DNA from 3 places in the Paenibacillus sp. FSL R5-0810 genome. Region 3 is predicted to be linked to each of the others. Evidence: riboswitches for the same ligand, from Rfam matches in the RefSeq annotation. Region 3 holds a riboswitch; each other region holds the start of a gene.
The links. Region 3 has a riboswitch for cyclic di-GMP ahead of MKX76_RS02215 (GTP cyclohydrolase II). Riboswitches for the same ligand answer to the same signal wherever they lie in the genome.

Region 1: another riboswitch for cyclic di-GMP. It lies ahead of MKX76_RS08985 (transglutaminase-like domain-containing protein); the one in region 3 lies ahead of MKX76_RS02215 (GTP cyclohydrolase II).
Region 2: another riboswitch for cyclic di-GMP. It lies ahead of MKX76_RS09205 (non-ribosomal peptide synthetase); the one in region 3 lies ahead of MKX76_RS02215 (GTP cyclohydrolase II).

What each region holds. Positions count from the first base shown of each region.
Region 1 covers NZ_JBBOCF010000001.1:1,991,271-1,998,013, reverse strand. The annotation lists gene MKX76_RS09020 (aspartate aminotransferase family protein) at 1-280, shown strand, start outside; partial or broken gene MKX76_RS09015 (M81 family metallopeptidase) at 277-630, shown strand; gene MKX76_RS09010 (MlrC C-terminal domain-containing protein) at 716-1,822, shown strand; gene MKX76_RS09005 (fumarylacetoacetate hydrolase family protein) at 1,914-2,798, shown strand; gene MKX76_RS09000 (DUF896 domain-containing protein) at 2,924-3,160, shown strand; gene MKX76_RS08995 (helix-turn-helix transcriptional regulator) at 3,282-4,214, shown strand; gene MKX76_RS08990 (DinB family protein) at 4,280-4,816, shown strand; cyclic di-GMP riboswitch class I at 4,967-5,052, shown strand; cyclic di-GMP riboswitch class I at 5,115-5,202, shown strand; gene MKX76_RS08985 (transglutaminase-like domain-containing protein) at 5,216-6,016, shown strand; gene MKX76_RS08980 (collagen binding domain-containing protein) at 6,303-6,743, shown strand, end outside.
Region 2 covers NZ_JBBOCF010000001.1:2,046,241-2,052,983, reverse strand. The annotation lists gene MKX76_RS09220 (polysaccharide deacetylase family protein) at 1-535, opposite strand, end outside; gene MKX76_RS09215 (hypothetical protein) at 758-928, shown strand; gene MKX76_RS09210 (hypothetical protein) at 1,001-3,589, shown strand; cyclic di-GMP riboswitch class I at 4,298-4,392, shown strand; gene MKX76_RS09205 (non-ribosomal peptide synthetase) at 4,602-6,743, shown strand, end outside.
Region 3 covers NZ_JBBOCF010000001.1:486,448-493,190, reverse strand. The annotation lists gene MKX76_RS02230 (alpha/beta fold hydrolase) at 1-759, opposite strand, end outside; gene MKX76_RS02225 (GrpB family protein) at 761-1,306, opposite strand; gene ribD (bifunctional diaminohydroxyphosphoribosylaminopyrimidine deaminase/5-amino-6-(5-phosphoribosylamino)uracil reductase RibD) at 1,632-2,789, opposite strand; gene MKX76_RS02215 (GTP cyclohydrolase II) at 2,807-3,556, opposite strand; cyclic di-GMP riboswitch class I at 3,739-3,832, opposite strand; gene MKX76_RS02210 (SDR family NAD(P)-dependent oxidoreductase) at 4,208-4,963, opposite strand; gene MKX76_RS02205 (VOC family protein) at 5,258-5,761, shown strand; gene MKX76_RS02200 (GNAT family N-acetyltransferase) at 5,931-6,395, opposite strand; gene MKX76_RS02195 (cupin domain-containing protein) at 6,602-6,743, opposite strand, start outside.

The DNA of each region.
Region 1 (6,743 bases), 1.5 Mb from region 3:
AGCCATGAAGGATCACGACATTCAAGGTATCGTCAATCAAGCCGGGCCTGTCTTCCACCTGATGTTCACAACCGAAAGGCAGGTGGACAGCTTCGAAGCATTTCAGAAACGGGATGCCGATCTATACATTGCTTTTGCCCAAGAAATGCTGGAGGAAGGCGTGCTTTTGCGCCCTAATGGACTATGGTATGTTTCGGCCGCTCATGGTGAAGCCGAGATCCGGGAAACGCTTGCGGCGGCTAACCGCGTGTTTGCACGCTGGGGGGAAGACAAGTCATGAATGGCAGTCCAAATGCACAGCGAATGCGCCTTGCCGTAGCAGGCATGTACCATGAGACCAACACCTTTGCCCCGTTCAAGACCGGACTTGACGCGTTTCGGGGCGAGTGGACGGAAGGGGCCGAAGATTTCCAAGCCAGATACAAGGGCACCCTTACCACCATGGGCGGCCTCATTGATGCGGCTGAGCAGGACGGCAGCGAACTGGTTCCCGGCATCTATACTGCGGCTACACCCGGTGGGCTTGTAACCGAAGGCGCTATAACCACCCTGTTAAAGGAGGTCTCCGATTCCGTGAGTCGGCATGCCGACGGTTTAATTCTGATCCTGCACGGCGCTATGGTTGCGGAAGGGCAGACAGACCCCGAGGGTGAGCTGCTGCGGCTTCTTCGGCTCCGCCTTGGCCGTAAGCTTTCCGATCGCCGTGACCATCGACATGCACGGAAATATCAGCCCGGGTATGCTCGAAGCCGCGGACATTATGATCGGTTACGACACCTATCCGCATGTGGACATGTACGAGCGTGCGATCGAAGCGTTCAGCTTGCTGAAGCAATACATCATGGGGACGATTCGTCCTGCACGAGCCTGCGCTTTTACCCGCATGCTGGTCGTTCCCCAGGCTATGACGACGGATCAGGGACCGATGAGAGACCTGCTGGACCGCGCGCATGCGATTGAACAGGATTCCCGGGTACTTAACGTATCCGTTGTCGGAGGATTCCCTTATGCAGACACGCCCTATACGGGGATGTGCTGTGTTGTAACGACTGACGGAGACGAAGAGCTTGCAAAACGGTATGCAGTCGAGTTGGGACAACGGGCCGTCGAGTGGAAGGAGCGCTTTTGGATCAAGGCCATGCCGCCTTCGGAAGCAATCGCGGAAGCCTTGATCCAGCCGCCCGGATTAATCGTATTGGCTGAAGGATCCGACAACGTAGGGGGAGGCGCACCGGGCGACGCAACCCATCTTTTCCGCTGCCTGATTGAACTGAGAGAGAAGGGACTTATGGTGATCGCGGATAAGGCTGCAGTGGAAGCAGCTTTCCGATCCGGTATCGGCGGGATCTTCGAATCCTTCGTCGGCGGCAGGCATGACCGGCTGCATGGGGATCCCGTTAGGGTTACAGGAAAAGTTCGGCTGTTGTTTGACGGCGACTTTCAGCATGCAGGTCCTTATATGAGGGGGCACTTAGCATCGATGGGCCGGACGGCGTTAATTCAGAGTGGAAGCCTTACGCTGATTCTGACGGAAAAACGTATTCCGCCATGGGATATCGGCCATGTGCGATCGGTGGGCATTTGGCCGGGAGATTACCGTATCATTGCTGTAAAGTCGGCCGTTGCATGGGAAGCTTCGTTCGGGGAAACGGCGACGAGCGTCATTCATGTGGATTCGCCCGGATGCTGCAGCGTAAATCTGAAGCATTTTGACTATCGGCATGTCCTTCGTCCGGCTTACCCGCTGGATGAGGAGTTAGCAGCGGTTGTGCGCTGCCTGCAATTTGTTTCTGAACCGCAAAATATTCGAGCTAAGAAATGATAGGATTGAACAATGAGTTCGAATTATATGCATGCGATAGAATGTTATACTATGGGTTAAGTCATCCTTTAAAAGAAAGGAACATGGACCGATGAAATTGCTGACGTTTGTTCGAGAAGGAGAATACAGACTTGGAGTCAAATTGGACGGAGGGGTACTGGATGTCGCCGAGGCATCGCTGCATCAACCCGATGTGCCCAGCACGATCGAGCAGCTCCTCAAAGGCGGAGCGGCTGCAAGGACAGCGCTTCAAGACTTGGTGGAGAGATCACTCGATGCGGAAACGGAGCTTCTTGATGAGGCAACGCTTACGTTAGCTCCGTGCGTGAACCATCCGGGAAAAATCATCTGTGTAGGATTGAATTACCTTCGGCACGCCCGGGAGACCAATTCCGATATACCCGATTATCCGATTTTGTTCAATAAATTCACCAATACGCTGGCCGGACACGGGGAGGCAGTCCCGCTCCCCCGCGAAAGCGATCAAGTCGATTATGAAGCTGAGCTTGCGATCGTTATCGGATCGACGGCCAAACGCGTGGATAAGAGCAGCGCGCTTGAATATGTTTTTGGCTACTGCAATGCCAATGATCTTTCGGCACGGGATTTGCAGATGCGAACCTCTCAGTGGCTGCTTGGCAAGTCGTGCGACAAATTTCTGCCGCTCGGCCCGTATTTGGTAACCGCCGATGAGGTGGGCGATCCCAATCGACTGGCTATCCGCTGCGAAGTGAACGGCGAGGTTCGACAGCAATCCAATACGTCGGACATGATTTTTTCGTGTGATGAAATCGTCAGTTATGTTTCGAGGTTCATGACATTGGATCCGGGAGATCTTATTTTGACAGGAACACCAGAAGGGGTCATGCTTGGCCGTCCTGCCGAACAACGATCCTACCTGAAGGACGGGGACATGGTAACCGTCGAGATTGAAAAGCTAGGCACACTAACAAACCGGATGGTGCTGGAGCGGTAGCATTACAGTTGCAATCCACTTTGGGGTCTGCACAAAGGCAGGGGGACTGATTCTATTGAAAGTTCAATCCTTTTAAAGTAAACTAACAAATACATCTTAATTATATGGAAGGGTGAACGATGACGATGACCATTCCTTCATTGCATAGAATCAATGAACTGAGCCGCAAGCAGAAGTCCGAAGGATTGACACAAGAAGAATATACCGAACAACAAAAGCTTCGTCAGGAATACTTGAAAGACATCCGGGGCCAGGTTCTCTCTACGATGTCTACCCTGAAAGTTGTGGACCCGAATGGTGACGATGTTACCCCTGAGAAATTGAAAATAACTCAGCAACAGAATCGGTCAAAGCTGAACTAAGGCTCACTGCGTAAAGCGATGGTCCGTAATATGGATGATTGACGTGGTCCATTTATGATCCCGGAAGACAGACAATTTGTCTGTTTTTCGGGTTTTTATGTAATAGCGGAGGGAAGAAACGATGAACAAAACCGAGCGCCAGTTCGCGATTATGCTTGAATTGCAGCGGAGCAAGGTGCTGCGGGCGGAAGACTTGGCTGCCCACTTCGAGACAAGCGTGCGGACAATATATCGAGACATGCAAGCGCTCAGTGAAGCCGGGGTTCCGATACTTGGGTCTCCAGGGCATGGGTATTCCCTAATGGAAGGGTACTTTTTGCCGCCGGTTGGTTTTACTGCGGAAGAGGCGGTGGCATTGCTCATGGGTACGGATATGATAGAACAGCGGCTGGATGGTGACTATAAAGCGGCTGCGAAGTCGGCTCGACACAAGATTGAAGCGATACTTCCTGAACCCATTCGTGAGGCTTCGGCGGATGTCCGGGAAACGATGCGATTTCTTCATCCCGGCGAGCGGGGAGAGGACGATCTCGGGCAGGTTCGTCGTGCCATATTGGAGCGGCGGAAATTAAGGATGATGTACCTTAACAAATTTCCGGATTCGGATGGAAAACGACTAAATGAGCGGATCGTTGCTCCATATGGACTTGTGCTCGTTCAAGGGAAATGGATCATGATCGCACGATGCGATCTGCGTCAGGAGATTCGTCATTTCCGATTATCGCGGATGAGGGATGTTACGGTGCTTGAAGAAAGGTTTATCCTTCCCCAAGGATTTAAGCTGAGTCAATATCGTCCGTCTGACGACCGTAACGTACAAGTGCTGATTCAGGTAAATCCGGAAATGGCCGATAAAATCGCCGAGACCGCGAGCTTCTATATGGAGGCTGCTGAGCAAAGGGAACACAGTCTTCTGGTCCACTTTCGGGTCAGACAGCCGGAAGAGCTGCTGCCCCATATTCTCAGCTGGGGAGGGGACGTGGAGGTGCTGGAACCTGATTCTTTCCGTGACCGGATTCGTGAAGAAGCTGAAAAAATGTTAAAACGCTACTGACACGCTGTTGTCAGGAGCGTTTTTTTATATTGGGTGTATACCAGATGGAAGAGGAGATATTCATGATGAGAAATACAGTGGAAGCCTTGCAGGCGTTTGAATCAACAGTAGCAATTTATTTGAATGAGCTGGAGCACCTGGAGCTGGAGCAATTGCATATCAAACCGGACGAAGAGGACTGGTCCATTGGGCAAATGTATATGCATTTGATTCAATCGGCTCAATATCTGCACCTGCATAATGTTGATCAATGTTTGGCCGGAAACGAAACAGCCATCGAATCCTCTGGGGAAAAAACGGAGAGAGGCAGGGCGGTATTCGAACTCGGAAGTTTTCCGCCCGTAAGGATTCGAATTCCAGCTTCACCGCAGTACACGCCGCAGCAGCCCGCGAGCAAAGAGCAGTTAGTTGAGGGTCTTCAGGGAGTAGTGGAACGGATGAAGCGTACGGAAGCGGATTTGCATCAAGCAAACAGCAGCCGTACGATTCCTCATCCCGGCTTCGGAGCCTTAAACGCCAAAGAGTGGTTTCTGCTGGTGGAGATGCATTACAGGCACCACCTGCTGCAGCTCGATCGGTTAAAAAAGGAGCTGTCCCTTTAAGGATTTCCCTAACGGATTGATGATCAAGCGGGATTGATACAAAAACGTCTCTATGGAGACGTTTTTTGTTGTCGTTCGTCGTCTATCAATCTCAAAATTTGCTTGATAGAATTAGAGATATTTGGTATGATGAACTCACATAAAGCTACTCACGATAAACGGCAAACTTGTCGAAAGGCAAGGACGCAAAGCTACAGGGCCTTCTTGATCCCAATCAATGGCAGCCAGCTACCGAACGAAGATGCTTTTTTTGTTTTTTATATGAGATTTTTATTCAATTAATTCTTTGAAAACTCTATTACGATAACGGCAAACTTGTCGAAAGATAAGGACGCAAAGCCACAGGGCCTTCTTGATGAGCAGTCAATGGCAGCCTGGCTACCGAAGGGAGTTTACAGTATGCGCAACATGGTGTTGGCTATTGTAGGGTTTATTGCGTTATTCATGCTAGCTCCGGCTGCACAAGCTTCGCAAGCTGGAGATTGGCTGGATTTGGAGCAGCTCGACCAAGGAGTCATCGTCGTTCGCTATGACGTGAAAGCGGACACGAAGACCAAGCTTATGATTGCGAAAGGGCAAAACAAGTATACATATACGCTTTTACCGGACAAGCAGCAGGAGACCTTTCCGCTGCAGATGGGAAATGGTCGTTATACCATAACAGTACTGGAGCAGGTCAACGGTACCAAGTATAAGATCGTTCAAGAAGCGGAAGTTAAGCTTCAACTAACCAATAGCAGCAGGGTGTTCTTGAACTCGGTACAAAATATCGATTGGCGTTCAAGCGACAAGGCGGCTCAGCTTGCAAAGAAGCTAACCCGGTTTGCAGACACCGACGAGGAAAAAGTAAAGCTGATCCACGAATATATCGTCGATACGATCCGGTACGACAAAGCACTCGCCTCCAGTGAGCTGACGGACTATCTTCCCAATATTGACCGCACGCTGTCAGGGAAAAAAGGCATGTGTTATGATTACGCCTCCTTGTTCGCATCCATGCTGCGGAGCATGGACATTCCGACCAAGCTTGTGATGGGGACAACAGATTACGTCGATGTTTACCACGCTTGGAATGAAGTTTATTTAAACGGCCGGTGGGTAACGATTGACACGACCGTGGATGCGGGATGGAAAAGCAAGGGTGCCGGATTCAAAATGATTAAAGAGGCATCGCGTTATTTCGCAGCCAAGTATTATTAAATTTTATAGCAAAAACCTTAAGCTTTGGACCATTGTCCAAGGCTTATTTGGGTTTTTATTCAGAAAATATTCAGAATCGGGCGTTACAATGCTAGAAGCTCAATTGGTTCTGAAGGAAAATACAGGCACCAATGTATCGTGCGCCAAATAAAAGTAAGCGGAGGTGATGGACGAACAAATCTCTTGTCGGCATATCATCCGAGAGATGGTTGGCTCGATTTGCGCACGCGAAAGCAACATCGGAACCAAATATATTGAGGGTAATGGAGAGGCTGAGGGAGAGATCATGAAGAAAAAAGTAAGTGGAATCGTATTGGCTCTGCTGCTTATGCTCCAAACGTTGTTTGGAGGATCGGACTGGACGGTCAATGCATCGAGCAATGTTCCAGAACCGGTAAGCGTGCAGGATTCAGTGTATGGAGTGACGGATGATGTTTATGGCCCATCCGAATCAGAAATCAATAATGATAGCATTTTAACCAAAGTTGTGTTAACCGACATGGACGGCACCGTCATAGATGCCGTTTATAACCCGGACAGCAGCCTGGATATCGGTGCAGCCGTTAATCTAAGCTATGAATGGGAGCTGCCGAACGGTCACAACTATAAAAATGGAGACATATTTACCTTCGAGCTGCCGCAGCAGTTTGAAATCTTCACGGATATTGACTCACCGCTCGTTTCCGGTCAAGGTGAAGTTGGCCGTTTTACGGTGGACCGAAGCGGC
Region 2 (6,743 bases), 1.6 Mb from region 3:
GTCGAACGAAGGTTGGCCGATAGCCCGTAAACGACTGAATCAATTTGTCTGTCCTGTTAATTTGACTCCGGAAATCTTCATCACTTAATTTGGGCAAATTCGCATGATTATACGAATGGTTTCCTAAAATATGTCCTTCTTCAACCATACGCTGCACGATTTCGGGGTGAGCCTCAATCCGATTGCCAACGACAAAGAACGTTGCTCTGACGCCTTCCCGTTTTAAAGCATCCAAAATCTGAGGGGTATATACGTCATCAGGCGCATCGTCAAAAGTTAAAGCGACCTCGCGCTTGGAAGACGGGCCATGAAGCCAGAACGTGCTTTGGTACTTAGCCCTTAAGTCCGCAAGAGACATAGGTTTCGTGGTCCGGACAGCCTTTTCAGAACCATCTAATAAATTTGGAGTATTGGATGACTGTGTCAGGTTGTTGGCAACCGTATTTTGTCGCTGTTGGGGGACAGGTTGGGCTCGGCTGCCGCATCCAGAGCATATGAGGATTATCAATAGCGGCAGAAACCACCGTAATTTCATAATTAAATCTCCTCAGGTTATATTTTGCTCCTAATATTCCCCGGATTTTTAGCTTGTTATTCAATAAGAACGAAACGAACTGCTGGTCGTCTATAGTTTGAAAGAGTTCGTTTACATGTATTTTACTTGTATACAATTAACGGGATATGATAAGATGATAGCGTATTGAAAGCGTTTACTGTCTTTGGAAAGGGAAAATCCAATCGCAAAGGAGAGAGTTTAGTGAGAAGCAAGTGGAGGAGTCGGGTTGCCGCAGCCGTAACGTTTATCATGATGTTTGCAAGTTTCGCGTGGGCAATGCCGATAACGTATGCTGCAAATGTTGACTCGACCAACGTTATGATCAATGGCAGCTTTGAGGAGCCGGAGCAAGATGGGCGCGTGCCGGGCTAGCAGCCCGATGAAGATGCAGCGGCCCTTACCGTAAGCGAGTCCGTATATACGGACGGGGAACGAAGTCTTCAAGTGGAGCGCCTGTTACCAGCTGCAGGCTCCGGAGCGGTGAGCGATGCCTACGCGATCGAGCCATTCGGAAATGTCGTCATGACGGCAAGTGTGCTTTCGGATGAAGGCAAGGGAGGCAAGGCCGACCTCAGGTTTTATGATGCAGACGGTAAGCTTGTCTCCATAGTCAGCGGTCTGGTCGGAGAACCCTCTGAGAAATGGCAGAGTTTACGCGTAGCTGCTGCGGCGCCTAAAAATGCTGCAGAGGTCAAAGTCGCCTTCAATTTTAATGGCGATCAAACCGGCAGGTATTTCGTTGACAGCGTCGCATTGCAAACGCATGCGTCCTCACCGTACTTAACGAATTTGGGGCCGCAATCGTCGAGTCTAACCCTGATGACCGCAGCCTTCGGCAAAGACAAGAATGGCCAGGATGTTTTGTTTACGGTCGCACAGGGTGATCCGGCACAATTCATCGTAATGGATGTTGCTTCCAGAGAAGTGAAGGCCACACACCCGCTTGTAGCACTTGACGGTAGCAACGTATCGGCAGCTTGGGCGATTGTGACAGCATCCGACGGAAAGGTATACATCGGCAGTACACCGAACGGGACGTTGTTTCAATATGATCCGGCTGAGGACACAATGCGGGCGATCGGCAAACCGGTACCTACCGATACCGTAATCTGGACGCTTGTAGCCGGGGAAGATGGCAAAGTATATGGAGGAACGGGATATTCCCAAACGCTGTTTGAATATGATCCCGCTTCCGACCAGACCCGAATTCTTAAATCCTTCAAGTCATCATCGAAAGAGTCGCATATCCGCAGCCTAGCTTACGATTCCGATCACCAAGCGATCTATGTGGGGGGCGCCGATGTCGCCAAGCTTTATAAATACGATCTCGCAAGCGGAACATCCACCGCGCTTCATCCGCCTGAGTTTAATGGCATGACCTCGGTTTATGACCTTCAGTATGCAGGGGGCAAATTATTCGTACGCGTGGATCCGGGACCCGTTATGTTCGTCTATGATCCTGATGCTGCCAGCTGGATCGTAAATAAAAATACGGCCTATAACGCCAGAGGATTCTCACCGTTAGCGCCAGACGGCAAAACGGTATTCTACACCTATTACGAGACCCTTCCGGGAGGCGCGCAGCAGTGGTCCCTTTATTCATACGACGTGAATACGGGAGCTTACGGCTCGCTGGGTGTGGATGTCAAAGGAGCAGGCGTCGCTTTTGGTTATGTACAGCTGGATCAGTCCAAATATCCGGGCTGGACCTTGGTCGGGTTGGCCGGAAATAGCGGCAGGGCATTTTATTACAATCTGGAAACCGGTATGATTGAGACGCCTGAGCTCCCGTTCCCGCCACAATTCGTAGAATTGTTTAACATCGGAAAGAGCATAGACGGGCAGATCTTGTCTGCCGGCTTCATCTCCGGCGGGGGCATGGGGATCTACTCGCCGACCCGCAACGAAACCAAACACTATCCTCAAATCGGCCAAGTCGAGGGATTCGGCTCTTTGAACGAAAAAATGTATTTTGGCGTTTATCCTAGAGCGACCATCTTTGAATACGATCCGGCCAAACCTTGGAACCGGACGGATCCTTCGGAACCGAATAACCCGCTGCGGCTTGGTCAGTTGGGTTTGGAGCAAGACCGGCCTGTAGCAATGCTCGGGGTTGAGGAAGAAAACCTGCTATACATCGGTTCCTATCCAATTGCAGGCAAAACAGGCGGTGCTCTAACCGTGTACAACCCGGATACCGGGAAGTTTGATGTGAAACGGGACATCATTGCTGGCCATTCGATCAATTCGCTGCTTTACAAAAATGGAAAGCTCTTCATGGGCACAGGCGCCATGACCGGCGGAGAGGGAAAGCTTGCCATATACGATACAGCATCCGGCCGGGTAGAACTGGAACAGGTGCCTGTTCCGGGGAAAAAAGCAGTAACGTCTTTGATATGGGGGCCGGACGGTAACGTTTGGGGAATGGCATTAGGGGCTCTGTTCATTTATGATCCGGAGCGCCGAGAAGTTATTTACAGCAACGACCTGTTTCCAGCCGCGGATTATACGCACAGCAATCCTCGCTTGACCGTTGGAACCGACGGCAACGTGTATGGGACTATTTTTACGGGATATGTTGCCGACCGTACGTACACGAGCAAGCTCTTCAAAATCGATGCAGCAAGCAAAGCACTTTCCATCTTGTTGGAAAGCAATGCGGAAAAGCTGGCACAGGACGACTTTGGCAACTTGTATTTCAAATACGGCAGCGAGCTGATGAAGTACAGCGACCCTAATTTAGTCGTACAACTAGACAAAGTACAGCTTGAGGCCGAATCGCTCCAGCTTCACCCGGGAGATGAAGTCCGTTATTCTTACGAAGTCTTCCTTGAGAGAGGAAGAAATACTAAGGAGTTATCCGGCGCTCACATTGAGTATGTGAGCAGCCGTCCGGATAAGGCGGAGATCGATCCAAAAGGAAAGATTATCGCCAAGCAACCGGGGCAGGCCGAGTTGTCGATTCGAATTACATTAAACGGGGTAACCGTTGAATCTAATAAAATCAAGGTAAAAATAACCGGACCTTTTTAAAACTGTTCATGACAGATAGCAATATGAGGCCGTTGTCCTGGACAACGGCTCTTTGCTTTATTGTCCAGTGATCCCAGTGATCCATTAGACAGCGAACTTGAAGAATGGAATTACCAAATGAGTTGAAATTATGGAAGTTTTCGCGTCGGATGGAAGTTGTCCTAATTAGTTATAAAACGGTATTTTAGTCCCGGAGGACAAGCGACAAAAGTTATTGGCTATAATGATTTCCGTTGTCGTAATTAGGGCAATGGATATAGGTTCGACATTGAAAAATAGAACTATTGTCTTGATTAACCATCGTCCAATATCCAAGTAACAACAGAAGAATACACAGGGATTTAGGACAATGAATACCGCTTCTATTAGGGTAAGGGCGTAATTTGTGGAATTCTGCCGAGGGACAAAAAACGTGTGTAAGCCTCTGTTCTTAATCGATTTTTATTAGTAATAACGTATCCCTGTCTTCTGTTAAAAATAGCGATAATACATAGTTAGGTGAAGTTTGGTGAAACAGCGCACAGATAAAATTAGTAAAAATTAACTATCGCGACCTAGAGTTATATGATGGTTATCAATATCATCAAAACCATTCTTGAAACACAATATTGAACAAAAGACCTATCGATTTTCAATTGGAAACAAGATACAGTAAATGTAAATCGAATACATAATATAATCATGGTTTACAAATTAAATACTATTTTTGTACGACAATAGCAAACCCACCGAAAGGTGGCGACGCAAAGCTATAGGGGCTAATGCGGGACCTACTGCAACCGCAATGCCAGCCAGTTGCCGAATACAACGGGAAACCTCCGTTTTATTCATTATTTTGAATTGATGAAAGGGGTTTTTTTGACGTTCCAAAAAACAACGGCAGCTTCGCTATAACAAAAAAACTAGTCTGGTGTTGAAGGGGGACGCTATTTCATTACAGAATGCTAAGAGGATTTTTCTGTTCGTTAACAATCAGACATTAATGAATCGATAATCCGGGAGGTAGATGGTCATGGAACAAACGACAAGTGAAGTAACAATTGACGAATTGCCAAGAGGGGGATGGACCAACGATGAAAGAAACCGGGTTAGTTTTTCCCTTGATTTTGCAACGACCCGAAAACTCCATGAACTGGCGTTCAATTTCGGAATAACTGTGGATATGGCACTTATGGCTTGTTATGCGATTCTGCTTGCCAAATATACCGGCGAGGATGATCCTGTAATCGGGTATCTGTTGGAAAGACAGATGTTTCCTATACGTTACTCTCCTACTGTACATAAGCCATTAGGTAAGTTTCTGTTAGAGGTCAAGCATACCACGATGCAAGCACTCGAGGATCGGAAAATGCGAAAGAATCTGAACGGCAATCCGTTCATCAAAGCGGCCTTTACTTGGCAAAGTGCCAATACCACTCCTTATGAATCCGATCAGTTGGGGACGTTTGAGCTTGCTTTGACGGCTTTTAAGAAGGAATCTATCATGATGCACATTGAATATTCGGCCCGGTTGTACAGAAAAGAAACGATCGAGCAGATGGGCGGCCATTTGAGCCGAATTGTGCATGAAGTGTTTGATTTCCCCGAGAATGCGATTGCCGACATACGCATGATGTCGGAAGTAGAGGAGAGACAGATTCAGGCTTTCAGCAGAACTAAGACGGACTATCCTTCCGGCCAAACGGTCCATTACTTGTTTGAGGAGCAGGTGCGCTTAAACCCCGATCGCCCGGCGGTCATGACCGAGAAACATCGGATGTCCTATCGGGAATTGAACGAACACGCGAATCAGCTTGCAAAAGCACTGCAGTATCACGGCGTTAGGCCGGAGAGCGTCGTTGGCATTATCGCGGACCGGTCTGTCAGCATGATTGTCGGGCTTACAGCCATATTGAAAGCGGGCGGCGCATATATGCCCATCGAAGCCGATTCTCCGCGTGAAAGAATCGAATATATGCTCGAGGACAGTCAGGCGGGATTTTTGCTGGCCCCTTCCAGTTGGAAGCCTGACATTGCATTTAAAGGAAAAGTAATTTATTGGGACAACGCGCAGCAAAACCTCGACAACGGTTCCCATACGATATCTGCTGTAACCTCGCAAAGTTTAGCGTATATCATCTATACTTCCGGATCAATGGGGACTCCGACAGGGGTCATGGTTGAACATCGCAACATCGTAAGCCTGGTCAAGAATACCAATTATTTCAACTTTTCCAAGGAGCATCGGATTTTGCAAACCGGTAAAATTGCGTCCGATGCGTCGACCTTTGAAATTTGGGGATCCCTTTTGAACGGATCTACCTTGTATTTGATGAATGACACGGACTCATTTGACATTCACAAATTGAAGGAAACCATCATCGACCACTTTATTACGGCTTGGTTCCTGACTACGGCTCAGTTCCATAATCTGGCCGAACTGGATCCGGGCGTCTTTCGTACGGTAGACACCTTGCTAATCGGCGGAGAAGCGTTATCGCCGAAGTACGTAAATGCCGTAAGGAAGAGGTGCCCCGATCTGCGGATGATCAATATGTACGGTCCGACGGAAAACACGACGTTCTCCACTTATTTCCCGATCGAACGTGATTTCGAAACCGCCATTCCAATTGGCAGACCAATATGCAATTCCTCCGCTTATATCCTTGATAAACAGTTAAATCTTCAGCCGATCGGAGTAGTGGGAGAGCTTTGCGTCGGAGGAGACGGTATCGCGCGGGGGTATGTGAACCGGCTGGAATTGACAGAAGCCAAGTTTGTGGAACATCCGCTCCTTGGGGAACGGTTATATCGAACGGGGGATTTGGCCATGTGGCTGCCGGATGGCAATATCGAAATGATCGGGCGAATCGACGATCAAGTGAAGATCCGAGGGTATCGAGTGGAACCGGGAGAAATCGAGACTCGGCTATTGGAACACAATGGAATCTCGAAAGCCGCGGTAGCCATCAAAGCCGACAGAAGTGGAAATCCGATAATATGCGCGTATTTTGTTGCGAAACAGGTGTTGTCCGAAACGGAAGTGATGGCGTATTTAGCCCGAAATTTACCTGAATATTTCCTGCCCTCTCTTGTAGTACAAGTGGAAAGCTTGCCGCTCACCCCTAACGGGAAAGTCGATAAAAAAGCTCTGCCGGACCCTGATTTTCTTCGT
Region 3 (6,743 bases):
CTGGGACAGCTTGAACAGCTCAGGGATCAAGCTGTCCAAGAACTTCCCTTCCGCCTCAAGCTTTGCCGCGTGAACCCGATTCTTCGCCCACATGCTTGCATCCGTAATATGACGATCCATCTTGCTATTGTAATCATCCGGGTCCATTCCGTGAAAATAAATGTTGTCACGCTTCGCGCCTAAGCCTTGTCCGATTCGGCCCCATGCCTGCCACAGCTTAAGCGATGTATGCGAGCAGGCGAGATAGGATCTGCACAGGTCAGCCTCCTCTACATGGTCTAAAGCCCGATACATACCCTGCGCTTTTGCAATTAGACTTCGCATAGATGCACTAGCATCAAAACAAGGTCCTTCAAATATTACTTTGTTTACGGATTGTGGATAATGAACGGCATACCTGAACGCAACGATTGCACCGAAGGAATGTCCGAGAAGCGTCCATTTTGCAATACCTAACTTGACCCTCAGCGCTTCGCAGTCCTTGATTATATCCCCCAAACCGAATCTTTCATCCTCCGATATAGGATCTGATCGCAATACGCCCCGCTGATCCAACGCAACCACCGTCATGTGAGATGATAAGACGCCGGCCTGATGCCAGCAAAAATCAACACAGCTTGCCCCGGGGCCTCCGTGCAAATATAATAATGCCGCATCCTTTGACCCACCAGACAATTCGACATACAGACGGGTTCCGCGTACAGCAATAAGTCCTCTCTCCACACGATCTGGATATCCCCCGTTTTCGGTTGTTGGCATGCTACTCCCCTCCGATATCAAGCTGGCGCACCCACTCCGAATCTTGCCTGGCCCACTCAATGACAGAGCGGATAAAATCATCCTTCCCGTTCGTATAGCTTACCCGGTCATGCTTAAACTGTGCTTCAAGCTCCTTTTTTAAGTTAAAATACTGTTCGCGCGTCGCAGTATCCTTTTTCAAATACTCCCTAAATAAAAGTTGATCAGCCCAGTGCTTCCCTTGATACCGGTAGATATGCAGATGATGCGTCCCTGCCCGCCACAGGCCCCGCCTAAAAAACATACGCTCAGGGAACTCCGGTTTGGGGACATATTCGTAACCGATCTGCTCCAGGCGCCGAATATAGCGCTCATCCACTAGCCCCAGTTCACTAACGCCTGCCATGATATCAATCGTCGGCTTGGCTCCCAATCCTTGAACCGCTGTACTGCCGATATGTTCGATGCGGACCTCAAGACCTGTCATAGCGGACAATATCTTTATTTTTTCTTGCGCAAAAGCATGCCGCCATTCCGGCTCGTAGTCCATGACTACAACCTCTTCCATATTAGTCCTCCTATATTAAAGAGTTGCTTTTTGGTTACCTGTCTACAGGATCGCATTATGATTTACAGTTGCCCTGGATAAAGTCCTTGCTACAAAAATATACCATCTAATACATGCGATCAATATGGCGCTTGATCACCCTTTGGATCCAAAGATAAGGCCGTCTGTTGAAGCTCTCTTTGAGATGCAGAGAAAAAAGTTGATTTTAAAATGACTCTTTGACATCGATGATGGATTCAAATTCACAGATGAGAAAAACGGCAGTATCCGGCTGCCGTTTTCTCTCATTCATAATATAATATTTTCTATATTGGCATATATACTACTAGCTACTCAGGGTAGTAAGTTCTTCATTTAGATAATCTATTACGTAGGTACTCCCTGAGGCGGAACTATCATCATTCGGATAAGCGGTGATGCAAATATCTTCGCCGATTTGTTGAACTGAATGAATCTTTACCCGCAGCGCTTCATCCATTAATTCTAAATCCGAGCCTGCGTACGGCGAGATGGATTTCCGTCCTCCCAACACTTTGGGGGCGATATAAATCATCCATTTGTCAATAAGGTTGGCCCGAAGGAAGGATCCGTTTACTTCGCTGCCTCCTTCTACCAGCAGGTCGGTAACACCTCGCTGATATAACATATCCGATAATGCATGGAGGTCCAGCCCGTAACGGTTCACAGGAACGAACAGAATTTCAATTCCTTTTTGCTGCAGCATGCGCACTCTTTCCGGATCAGCATCCTCCTTCGTGACTACCCATGTCTTTGCTGCTGAACAGTCGGTAACTTTGGCATCCTCAGGCAGTCTCAAATTCGAATCTAAGATGACCCGTATGGGATTCTTCCCGCTTTCTTCTGGCAGTCGGGTCGTAAGGAGGGGATCATCCGCCAAAACCGTATTAATTCCTACTAAAATGGCATCGACTTTGTTTCTTAATTTATGTACCACAAGCTGTGTTTCATCACATGTAACCCATTTAGAATGTCCCGTCGACGTGGCAATTTTCCCGTCAAGCGTCATGGCTACTTGGGAAATAATAAACGGCCGTCGTTTTGACATATTGTGCACGAAACGTTCATTGAGTAATTCGGCTTCCTTCCCCAATACACCCACATCAACTTCTATCCCATGCTCTCTCAATAATTGAATGCCTCTTCCGGCCACCATCGGATTCGGATCCTGCATCGCCACGACAACTCTTGCGACTCCCGAGTTGAGGACGAATTCTATACAAGGAGAGGATTGAGGACTTGGTTCCAGCGTCACATAGAGCGTTGCGTCTTCGGTATATCCTTCAGCCATTTTGAATGCATGCACCTCCGCATGAGGTTCCCCTGCATTTCGATGAACACCTGCACCGACTACTTGTCCATCTTTAACAATTAGTGCGCCAACAACCGGGTTCGGGTTCGTTTTCCCATTGGCCGTACCTGCCAGTTCCAATGCCAGCCTCATAAAATGTTGGTCTGAATTCATACGATTTACACTCCCCGTCATAATAAAGCCGTCTCCACCAAGGAGTTATAGATATGACCTGATTTTTCGATTTTCGTTGCCAAATACCGATTATTGTGCTCGGACACATCTCCCCAAATCGATACATGCTGATCGGTTACAAGTCCTTTTTCCCGCAAAGACTGCAGCTTTCTAGGATTGTTCGTAATCAGGGTGACTGGTTTTTGCCGCAAGCTCTGAAGTACACGTATGGCTTCTTCATAGGAGCGATGGTCATCCTCGAAGCCAAGACCAAGATTGGCCTCTACTGTATCGAACCCTTCCTCTTGCAAAAGATAAGCTAACGATTTAGAGAAAAGACCTATACCGCGACCCTCGTGATTCGCCAAATAAAAGAGAGCCCCGCTGCCGTTTTCCACGATCATGCGCATGGATGTCCGCAGTTGGTAGCCGCAGTCGCATCGTTTACTCCCAAAAATATCTCCCGTATGGCAAATGCTGTGCATCCGTATCAAGGCATGCTCTTCGTTAGCAAAATCACCGTATACCAGCACGGAAGACTGCTGATATGAAGCGAGATCTGCCTGAGATAATGATTCTAGAATATCATTCTTATCCATAAATGAATTGCCTGTATTTAACCAACTGTACCATTTAAATACGACTTCATGATCCTCCAATTGCACAGGGAGCCGAACGGGACCAACAAGGCCGATGTTGGGACATTCCGGCTGTTTAAGAATGGTTAATTTACTGTCTAGCAATTTCCTGACCTGGTCCGAATTCATGAATACAACTCCTTTTTTGTTATGATGGTTACAATCGATGGTTTGTTTTCCTCCCTGAAAACGTTGGCAATTTTGCGTTAGCTATTACTTCTTCAGCCTAAAAAATCCAGCCGCAGAAATGTAATTTTCTAGAAATGGACACAAAAAAACCCCTGTCTGAATAGACGGAGGCTTCCGTCGTATTCGGTAACTGGCTGGCATAGCGGATGCAAGCGATCCACCTTAGCCCCTGTAGCTTTGCGTCGCCACTTTTCAGTGGGTTTGCCATTATCGTACGATGTCATTTCATAAAATTAATCCGCGATTGTTGTCGATCATGGAAAGGCAACACCAAATCAGAAACAATCGAAAGTAATAGCTTTTTGTCGATATGACTACAAATTGAATATAAAATACAACATCATGAATTGCAACCAAAATATAATTCGATCCGAAGGACGATTAAAGATTACCGTTTTCCCGCCCACTTTCTAAACTAGGACTCTGAACCCACACTTCAAATGGTCCGCTTAAGCTTTATTTCAAATGACGGCTTCGTAATGTATTCCATATAAGCGATCGTGCCGGTAAACTCCAACGATTCCGCCAACGGCAACAATATGGGTTGGCATGATCATGGCATTCGCCTCCGCTCGTTATTCTTGCTTATCATCAGCTTTTCGAGGAATAAACCTCATTGTAATTCACGATGGCTCCAGGGGAATGCTCTTCATCTAAAATGCGAAGCAGATGTTCTCCAATCTCGGCAGTAGACAGCAGCTGCCCTGATTCAAAGGCCTGGGAAAATGCACCGGCCAGCTCAAACTGCTTCTCATCCTGTCCTCTGGCCATGCTCTGCATTTCCGTATCCACCATGCCGGGATTGACGGCAATAATCTGAACCGGGTTCTCTCGGCTTGCTTGCTCTGCCCCTACGCACTGCGTGAACATATTCAGCCCGGCTTTTGCGGTACAATATGCGCTCATGGAAGGAGCGGGGTATACCCCCGAACCCGAAGAAATATTCATTATTTTCCGCCGTGCCTTATACCTGTTTGTTTGGTTCAAAAAGCAAGAGGTTAGAATCATCGGCGCAATAAGGGTAATTTGGACATTCTTCGCAATCTCGGCTGCGCCGCATTGTTCAATTTTCCCGAGTGGTTCCAGCATCGAGGCATTATTAATGAGGTAGAGCGTATCGGTATCCGCAAGCTCAATGCTTCTTATGATATTCTCCATCAACTGCTCTAGACCCGAGGGGTCACTCAAGTCATACACATAATGAGTGTAACGCTCATAACGATCCAGTGTGATCGAATGGTTTCTCGCAATTCCGTAGACGGCATGCCCCTGCTGAAGAAGCATCAGTGCAAGCTGTCCTCCGATCCCTCTCGACGTGCCCGTTATAATATAGTGTCTTTGGCTCATCTTTCGCACCTCCATTTTATCTCATCCAACCGCCTTGCATGCTTTTCATCAAACATTTTGCCCTCGCGCTGGATGGAGACCTTCTGATTGGATGAATATTCCACACCATATGGATTTCCAGTTTCAATTGCTATTCTCCTGCCTGTGGCCTTCGTAGATTTCGATGTCGCCCTTAATCTTGGGCACCCTGCGAGATACATTCTTAGCAATTTAGAAGAAACCGCTGTGCTGCGGCTATGGTACGATGGGATCAGTAGAAACCCATTCCCGTAGATTCGAAAGGAGCTGCATCTGATGAATCCCACCATTCAGAGGATATCGCCAAACCTGTGGTTCAACAACGAAGCTGAGGAAGCGGCACGTCATTACGTTTCAATCTTTAACGATTCTAAAATTACAAGAGTTACGCGTCACGGGTCGGAGCAGAACGAACATCACCCGGTAGAAGAAGGCAGCGTCATGACGGTGGAATTCCAGCTGGAGGGCCAGCAATTCGTCGCTTTGAACGGGGGGCCCCAGTTCCATTTTACAGAGGCGATTTCATTTATCGTCCATTGCGAGAGCCAAGAAGAAATCGATTATTATTGGGAGAAGCTTGGGGAAGGCGGAGATGAAAAAGCCCAGGTATGCGGCTGGTTAAAGGACAAATTCGGCGTGTCCTGGCAGGTTGTCCCTGCAAATCTGAGCACGATGATCACCAATCCGGATCGGGCGAAAGCGGAGAGGGTCATGAAGGCGCTGCTGCAGACCAAAACCAAAATTGACCTGCGAGCATTAGAGGAAGCTTATGAAGGGTAAGCGATGAGTAAAGGGTGCCGAGCGGCACCCTTTACTTTTCCAGATCATATTACGGAACGCCTGCAGCTGGCAAACGGCCCATGGCTTGTCATCGATTATAAGTTTCGATTGTGTAGAATCGGTTCCCTTCACTTTGAAAATATTCGCAAACGAGAGCAATCGTTCCGCATCAGCCGCTGTAATCATCTTGTCTCTGTCCTCCCAGCTTAAGGCAATGGGTAATGTTCAAGTGCTGCGGAGATTCTGAGAAACCCAAGCTGATGTAGAAATCCCCGGCCTGCGGCTGATCCGTTCGCAGAACCAGCCAGCTGTAATGATCAGCGGCCGCTTGGATGACTGCTTGCATCAGCATTCTCCCGACCCCCTGTCTCCGAAATTCCGGCAGCACATACATTCTCCGCACCCTGCCGGTGTCCCCGCCCGAATCGGGCGCTTGATTCAGCCCGCAAATGCCGATGATTCGACCTTCGGATCGGCATACGAACAATGCTTCATGATTGCGGTCAAACCGGTTAACACCAGAGATATACTCATCCACGAGCCGGCGGATATGCCTGAAATCTTCCCTGCTGCTTTCGGATACCAGCTCATCTAATTCACCAGGATGGAATCCCTGAACTTGATAGACCTGCATCTGCTTCCCTCCTCTAATCAGCCTTATGTAACCGTCCATGGTTCCGCCCCCTGTTCCATCTTGATCTGCAACGGTGAATCATCCAGAGCACAACAGGTCAATCGCTTGATTTTTGAAAAAACACTCCTCCAATAAACCTGGCGGGCAGCCCACGTTTATTGTAAGGAGTGCTCTTCATTGCTTCCGGTCATAGCCGGATCTTTAGCTCATGAATATTCTTCCGCAGCCATCGCGGCTGCCTTCGTCTCATGCACGGTGCCAAAGGGATGCTCCGGAGGCGCATAGATTACATAGACTTTCAGAGGCTTATTGCCTGTATTTGTTACGTTGTGCCACTTTCCGGCCGGG